2 regions of the Mesorhizobium sp. P2_C5_2 genome follow, and region 2 is predicted to be linked to the other one. Evidence: predicted binding sites of a transcription regulator. Region 2 holds the regulator's gene; the other holds the start of a gene.
The links. The regulator PhoB, encoded in region 2, activates phosphate uptake and scavenging genes when phosphate is short. The targets are predictions, from matches to a motif close to TGTCATNNANCTGTCAT.
Positions count from the first base shown of each region.

Region 1: a site for PhoB is predicted at 2,510-2,526, ahead of AC1D1B_RS08810 (CorA family divalent cation transporter). Genes of this name have one in related genera too.

Region 1 covers NZ_JBFUDV010000002.1:392,415-396,623, forward strand. The annotation lists gene AC1D1B_RS08790 (LysM peptidoglycan-binding domain-containing protein) at 1-152, opposite strand, end outside; gene AC1D1B_RS08795 (LOG family protein) at 278-889, shown strand; gene AC1D1B_RS08800 (LysR family transcriptional regulator) at 947-1,837, opposite strand; gene AC1D1B_RS08805 (muconolactone Delta-isomerase family protein) at 1,948-2,238, shown strand; gene AC1D1B_RS08810 (CorA family divalent cation transporter) at 2,613-3,611, shown strand; gene AC1D1B_RS08815 (glutathione S-transferase family protein) at 3,629-4,209, opposite strand, start outside.
Region 2 covers NZ_JBFUDV010000008.1:80,493-84,701, forward strand. The annotation lists gene xylF (D-xylose ABC transporter substrate-binding protein) at 1-832, opposite strand, end outside; gene AC1D1B_RS26800 (ROK family protein) at 1,103-2,338, shown strand; gene phoB (phosphate regulon transcriptional regulator PhoB) at 2,369-3,058, opposite strand; gene phoU (phosphate signaling complex protein PhoU) at 3,075-3,779, opposite strand; gene pstB (phosphate ABC transporter ATP-binding protein PstB) at 3,821-4,209, opposite strand, start outside.

The sequences.
Region 1 (4,209 bases), on a different contig from region 2:
CCGGGGTCAGCCGGCGGTGTCAGCGACGCAATCTCCGCCGGCGGCGTGGGATTGAGATACGGGTCGAGTGCGCCCGATACATAGGCGGTTCCAATGACCGCGACGGTCCCACCCGCCGCGAACAGAAACGCCTTCAGTGGATTAACAGCCATATTTCCCCTACCCCTTAGCCACCTAACGCCGGTCTAGCGTGTTTTGCCGGAACCGACAAGAAAAAGCCCAGGCTTGTCAGCCTCTGGGGCTTGACCCCGCATTCAGACCCAATCACCAATCACGCATGAACACGATTCGATCCGTCTGCGTCTACTGCGGCTCGTCTCCGGGCCGCGATGAAATCTACGCCAAGGCCGGACATCTGCTTGGCCGCTCACTCGCCAGATCCGGCCTGCGGCTGGTCTACGGCGGCGGCACCAAAGGCATTATGGGCGCCGTCGCCGAAGGCGCGCTCAAGGCCGGCGGCAAGGTAACGGGCATCATTCCGCGCTTCCTCATCAACAGGGAGGCGACCGAAACCGCGCTTGACCGGCTCGACGAGCTGTTGATCACCGACAACATGCACGAGCGCAAGCACAAGATGTTCGAAAAATCCGACGCCTTTGTGGCGCTGCCCGGCGGTATCGGCACGGTCGAGGAGATCGTCGAGGTGATGACCTGGGGCCAGCTCGGCCATCACCGCAAGCCGATCGTCTTCGCCAACGTCAAAGGGTTCTGGAATCCGATGCTGGCGCTGATCGACCATATGTCGAGCGAAGGCTTCATTCACACCGCGCAGCGGGTCAAACCGCTGGTGGTCGAAGACCCCGAAGCCATCGTCGCCGCCATCATGGTGGCGGGCTCGTCGGTCGATGCGCCGACAGAAGGCATGCAGTCGGTGATTGATAAGATGTGAGGGCTTAGGCAGTAGGGAATAGGGAATAGACTGCCGAGAAACGGCAACCCCTACTGCCTACTGCCTACTGCCTACTGCCTTCCGCAACTCCGCAATCACCGCCCGCTTGTCCTGCCGCCGCCATGCCAGATGGATCGAGACCGTGCGCTCGAACCACGGCAGATCGCGAAACACGATCCCTGAAGGTGCCGCGCTTTGCAGGCTGGCCTGAACCGTCGCCAGGCCAAGCCCGGCGCTGACCAGGCCGAGCGAGGTCAGGGGGTCGGCCGTCTCATAGGCAATGTCGGGCAGGAAGCCGGCCTTGGCGCAGGCGGCCAGGAACTGAGCGCGGTTGGTGTCGTCGGGCTGGCGTACCACCGTGATCCAGACGCGGCCGTCGAGATGCTCAGGCCGGATGTCGGCGACGGCGGCGAGCGGATCATTTTGCGGCATCGCCAGCACCAGCGGCTCGCGTCTGACCAGCATGCCGGCGAGATCGGGATCGTCAGCGGCGGGCGGGCCATAGACGAAGCCGAGGTCGAGCGAACGCTGACGCAATCCTTCGAGTTGCACGGCCGAGCGCTGGTTCTTCAACTGCAGATGAAAATCCGGCCGGTCGCGGCGAAACTGCCGCAACATCCGGCTGACGAGGCCGGCATGCACCGCGCCCTCGACATAGCCGATGGTGAGCCGCCCGACCGCACCGCTGGCAAGGTTACGGCCGAGCTCCTCCAGACGCCTTGCATTGGCGAGCAGCGCCTGTGCCTCCGCCAAAAACGCCTTGCCTTCGGCATTGAGATGGACGCGCTGCTTTGCCCGTTCGAACAGGGTAACGCCAAGCTGCGCCTCGAGCTGCATGATCTGGCGGCTCAGCGGCGATTGCGAGATGTGCAGGAGTTCAGCGGCGCGGCCGACAGTGCCGGCTTCGGCCACGGCGACAAAATAGCGGAGCTGACGCAGGTCGAACATTTTCATCCACCTCTGAATGTCCTGAGAGGTCTCAACTTTAGCCTAATCAGTCTTGGACAGTCTGACCAGCGGCAGCAATAGTTCGGGCATCGCAACCCCAGGAGACAGAAATGCAGTTCTTTGCCCTTCTCACCCGCAACACCGAAAAGTTCAGCGATGCCGATTTCGCGCCGCTGCTGCCCGGCGAGGCCGAACAGCGCCGTACGCTCTATGCCGAAGGCGCCGTGCGCCAGGTCTGGAACCGCGGCGATATTCCGGGCAGCGGCATGATGTTCGAAGCCGGCAGCGACACCGACGTGCGCGGCCACCTCGCCACCTTGCCGCTGGTCAAGGCCGGCATGATGGACGTTGCCGCAGTGGTGCCGCTCGCGCCCTACCCCGGGTTCGGGCCAAAGCGCTGATCCTCACCGCAACCACGCAGCCGGCGGCAATCCAGGCCGCCGGCTATTTGCTAGCCTCCACGCCAAATGCGGCCAAATAATCTACTCAATACTGCCTTGTCGTGCCCTCTTCGCCGGCATTAGCCGCGATGCTGCAACACCTGGACAGGCGACAGCAACAAGGCCAGCCTCGCCCAGAAGCAGAAGTCCAATGCGAAGCCGTTGCATCGCCTGCATCTGTTCCGCAAGGATCTTTGACGCCGGCTCTGCTGATCGACAGACTGTGATCGCCTGTCAAGAAACTGTCACACGGAACCCGCCTGCCTCGTGTTACGAAAGAGGGGCCGGCATCCGCGCGTCGGCGTAGTCGAAATCTGGATCTGGCGAGGCGAGCCGTGAACATCGCTCTCAACGCGGAAGGCACTCCCCTGTCGCCTTACCTGCCCGACGAGCACGGGCTGTTCTTCATCTATCATTTCACTGCCGAGGGCCTGCGTACCAAGGAGGAGGCACAGGCTGCGTGGACATGGCGCAGCTACCAGCTGTCCGACCTGCGCGCCCGCCGCGAGATCGCCGCCGAGGCGGCGCTGCCGGCGCCGGTGCGCGAAGCTTTCCTCGGCGCGAGCCAGGGCTGCCATATCGATCTCGAGGACGACTGGCTCTACGGCGATCTGCCGGATCTGCGCCACGACTATTCGGCGGAGGCGCGCGGGCTCGGTCATTTCCGCTTCGCCCTCAATGACAAGACGCTGATCGGCGCGCGCAAGCAGCCGCTGGAATCGGTCGATCTCGTCCGCAAGGCGGTGGACAGCGGATCGCGCAAATTCCGCTCCCCGGCCGACCTGATCGAGGCGGTCATGGGCCAGTCGCTCGACGGCATGGCGGCCGAGCTCCACGGCCTTGGCGATACGCTGGACGGCATTGAGGACCGCATCGTGCGCGATGCCTGGCACAGCGAGCGGCAGTCGCTGGTCGAGGCGCGCCGTCAGCTCGTGGTCATCCACCGGCAGATGGCGACGCTCACAAACCTGTTCCGCCATCTCGACCATTCGCATCGCAATGAGCTGCCTGACCCGATCAACGACATGGCGACAAGGCTCTCGCACCGGGCGCACACGCTCTATCACGACGGCGAGCAGTTGCAGGCGCGCACAAGGCTGCTGCAGGACGAATTGATGGCCAAGCTAACGATGCAGTCGAACCAGCTGCTCTATGTGCTGTCGGTGATGACGGCTGTGCTGTTGCCGATGACCATCATCTCGGGCCTGTTCGGCATGAATGTCGGCGGCCTGCCGCTGGTCAACACGTCGATGGGATTCTGGGTGGTGACGGCCATCGCAACCGTTATCGCGGCGGCGACTTATCTGTTCGTCAGGCGGCTCGGGCGCATGTAGGGTCCGTCAGGCTGACTTCATGCCGTGGCGCGAAGATCTTCGGTGACGGTGCCGGCGGCAGCGACCTCCGTCTCATGGTCCGGCTCCCGCCAGGTCTCTGCGAGGCCCGCCGCATACCATTCCTGCATCGCCGGTAGCCCCAGCAATTGCGCGGGATAGGCGGCAGCTGCCCCTTCGAAAGAGAGCCCATAGGACTGCACGCGGAACGCCACCGGAGCAAAGAAGGCATCGACGGCGGTGAAATGGCCGCCTGCAAGGAACGGCCCGCTGAACCGGGCAAGACCATCATTCCAGAGATCGCCCAACCGGAAGAGATCCTGCTTCAGCGCATCGGACATCGGGAACGGTTTTACACGAACGCCGCAATTCATCGGACAAGCACCGCGCAAGGCAGTGAAGCTCGAATGCATTTCGGCGGCGGCCGAACGTGCCCAGGCGCGTGCTTTGGCCTCGACCGGCCACACACCGTGGTGGTGCTCGGCGAGATACTCAGCAATAGCCAGCGAATCCCAGACAGCCCAGCCGTCATCGACCAGGCAAGGCACACGCCCACTGGGTGAAAACGGCCGGTAGAGGTCCCAGCTCGATCCGGTCGGGA
Region 2 (4,209 bases):
CGATCTCGGCGGCGTTCTTGCCGAGCTCTCGCGCATCTTTCCACACCGACACGGTCTGCGTGCCGAGCGCGATGCGGTTCAGCGCGGCATGGTCGCCGTCCTGGCCGGACACCGGAACCGTTCCGGCAAGACCTTGCGCCGTCAGCGCCGCGACAACACCGCCAGCGGTGCCGTCATTGGCCGCGACCACCGCATCGACCTTGTTGTCGTTCGCGGTCAGGAACTGTTCCATGTTCTTCTGGGCGTTCGCCGGCAGCCAGCCATCCGTATAGGCCTCGCCGACATTCTTGATCTTGCCCGAGTCGATGGCTTCCTTGAGCACTTCCATCGAGCCCGAGAACAGGAAATCGGCATTCGGATCGGAACCCGAGCCCTTGATGAAGACGTAGTTGCCTTCGGGCTTCGCCTTGAACACTTCGCGGGCCTGCATACGGCCGACTTCCTTGTTGTCGAAGGTCAGGTAGAAGACGTCCTTGTTCTCGATCAGGCGGTCATAGCCGACGACCGGAATGCCTTCATCCAGCGCCTTCTGCACCGCCGGGCCGATGGCCGAGGCGTCCTGTGCGAGGATGATCAGCGAGTTGGCGCCCTGCGAGATCAGGCTCTCGACGTCGGTCAGCTGCTTGCCGGGATTGGACTGCGCGTCGGCGGAAATGTACTTGTCGCCGGCAGCCTCGATCGCCGCCTTCATCGCCGCTTCGTCGGTCTTCCAGCGCTCTTCCTGGAAATTCGACCACGACACGCCGATGACCTTGTCCTTCGCCTGCGCGACCGACACCAGCGTCAGCGACATGGCGACACCCGCCAGCATGGCGGCTGCAAATCTGTTCATGATAATCCTCCCTGCGCCGCGCGCGGCGCGACAAAACTGGCCCGAAGGCCGGCACACAGAGGCTCTATTTTTTCGAGCCTCGAAAAAATACTGGTCCAACAGCGAGGCGCTGTCAACATCGATTCTGATGGATTCTGATGGCCTCGCCGATTTTTTTCGAGACCCGCAATAAACAATGACAGCGCCGCCGGCTTCTGCCAATATTTGCGTGGCGTCCCTGACCGCCTCCACTATCATGAGGCGCGGGGGGACCGGGAGGAAACAAAAAAGATGTCGGTTGGTATCCGCCACGACGATCTGCGCCGTCGCAACCGTGCGATGGTGATTTCGGCCGTGCGCCGGGCCGGCCAGCCGTCGCGAACGGAGATTGCCGCAACGACAGGCCTCAGCCATTCGACCATATCGGCGATCTCGTCTGATTTGATTCAGGAAGGCATACTGGCCGAGAGCAAACCTGGCGAGACCGTTGCGCTGAAGCGCGGCCGGCCGCAGGTCGGCCTGGGCCTCAACCCGGAAGCAGCGGCCGTGATGACCGTGGTGCTGTCGCTGAACTTCCTCTCCGTCACCGTCATCGACTATGCCGGCCACGTGGTCGCCGAGGAGCAGCGCCGGCTGGACACGCTGACCATGCCGCGCGACGAGCTGATCGGCGAATGCACGGCAATCGTGCGGCGGCGGCTCGAGGATCCCGACCTCGATGTCCAAAGCATCGCCCGCATTGCCATGGGCATCCAGGGCATCACCGATTCGCAGGCGCGCGCCATGCTGTGGTCGCCGATCACGCCGCTGACCGACATTGCCTTCGCCGATATACTGGAAGCGGAATTCGGCATTCCGGCCACCATGGAGAACGACTGCAACATGATGGCGGTGGCGCTGCAATGGCGCCAGCCCGAGCGCTACCGCGACGATTTCATCGCTATCCTCCTCTCGCACGGTATCGGCATGGGGCTGGTGCTGAAAGGCGAACTGTTCACCGGCACCCATTCGTCTGGCGGCGAGTTCGGCCACATGATCCACCGTCCGGGCGGCGCGCTCTGCCGTTGCGGGCGGCGCGGCTGCGTCGAGGCCTATGCCGGCAACTACGCCATCTGGCGCAGCGCCAAAATGATGAGCGAGGACGCCGAACCGGTCGATGTCGGCGACGCTGATATGCGCGCGCTTGCCGCGCGCGCCCGGGAGACCGACGGCCCGGAGCGGGAAGCCTACCGCAAGGCCGGCGAAGCGCTCGGCTTCGGCCTTGGCAGCCTGTTCGCGCTGATCGATCCCGCACCTGTCGCCATGGTCGGGGTCAGCGCCGCCGCCTTCGACCTGATCGAACCGGCGCTGCGCGAAGCGATCGCCCAGACTGCCGGCGGCCAGCACTCGAAGTCGATCTCCTTCGACACCGAGCCCAACGAACTGCCGCTGATCCGCGAAGGCTGCGCCATGCGCGCCCTCGGCTTCGTCGACCAGGAGATTTTCGCGCCGGGGATTCAGTCGAAGACCGGCAAACATGTCGCCTGAGAGGCCGGCAACGGCGCGGCACGGCGCGGCCTAGTCTTCGCGGATGGCGTAGCCGGCGCCGCGGATGGTGCGGATCACGTCAGGCATGCGGCCATTGTTGACCGCCTTGCGCAGGCGGCCGACATGCACGTCCACGGTACGCTCGTCGATATAGATCGTCTCGCCCCAGACATTGTCGAGCAGCTGGCTGCGCGAGAACACCCGGCCGGGATGGCGCATCATGAACTCGAGCAGGCGGAACTCGGTCGGCCCGAGCCGGATCTCGCTCTTCTTGCGGTAGACGCGGTGCGATTCACGGTCGAGCACGATGTCGCCGACCTTGAGCACGCTGGACAGGACTTCCGGCTTGGCGCGGCGCAGGAGCGCCTTGACGCGTGCCATGAACTCGGGCGTCGAGAATGGTTTCACCAGGTAGTCGTCGGCGCCGGTGGAGAGACCGCGCACGCGATCGCTTTCTTCACCGCGCGCGGTCAGCATGATGATCGGCAGCCGTTCGGTCTCGGGCCGCATCCGCAGCCGTCGGCAGAGCTCGATGCCGGACACTGCCGGCACCATCCAGTCGAGCACCAGCAGATCGGGCACGTTTTCCTGCAGCCGAATCTCGGCCTCATCGCCGCGTGTCACCACTTCGACCTGGTAGCCTTCGGATTCGAGGTTGTAGCGGAGGAGCACGCCTAGCGGCTCCTCATCCTCCACGACCATGATGCGTGGCGCAATCATCAGCAGTTCACCCTTGTCAGGCCGACGTGGCCATCGCCGTCTCGTCCTGCTTCGGGCGATTGGCGGGCAATTGCTGGCCGGTCAGCACATAGTACGCATTTTCAGCGATGTTGGTGACATGATCGCCGATGCGCTCCAGATTCTTGGCGCAGAACAGGAGATGCGTGCAGGCGGTGATGTTGCGCGGGTCTTCCATCATGTAGGTCAAGAGTTCGCGAAACACGGACGTGTATTTGACGTCGATGCGCTCGTCGTCATTCCGGAGTTTCGCCAGCGCCGCGGCATCGGCGGCAGCATACTCCTCGACAACGCTTTGAACCTGGATCAGCACCAGCTGCGCCATCGCATCGATGGAATGCGACAGGTCGCGCGGTGTGACGCTGAGGCCAACGGTGCCGACGCGCTTGGCGATGTTCTTGGCGAGATCGCCGATGCGCTCAAGGTCGCCGGCCATGCGGATCGAGCCAACCACGGCGCGCAGATCGTTGGCCATCGGCTGGCGCTTGGCGATGAGCGTGATGGCGCGGTCGTCCAGTTCACGCTGGCGCGCGTCCATGATGGCGTCGTCGGAGACGACACGCTGCGCCAGCGCGTTGTCCGAAGTGAGCAGCGCCCTGGTCGAGCCGCTGACCATCGAGCCGGCCAGATCGCCCATGTCGCGGATCAGCTTGCTGATCTGCCCCAGTTCTTCATCGAAGGAGGCGACGGTATGTTCACCCATGATCCTGGTCCTCGTGCCTGAAAATTCAACCGCTGGACGGCTCAGCCGAAGCGGCCGGTAATATAGTCCTGGGTGCGCTTGTCGTCGGGGTTGGTGAACATCTTGTCGGTGGCGCCCTCTTCGACCAGATAGCCGAGATGGAACATCGCCGTGCGCTGCGACACGCGCGCCGCCTGCTGCATCGAGTGGGTGACGATGACGATCGTGTAGTTCTGGCGCAGTTCGTCGATCAGTTCCTCGACGCGGGCTGTGGCGATCGGGTCGAGCGCCGAGCAGGGCTCGTCCATCAGAATCACTTCCGGCGACACGGCGATGGCGCGCGCGATGCACAGGCGCTGCTGCTGGCCGCCGGACAGGCCGGTGCCGGGCTCCTGCAGGCGGTCCTTGACCTCATTCCAGATCGCCGCCTTCTTCAGGCTGGATTCGACGA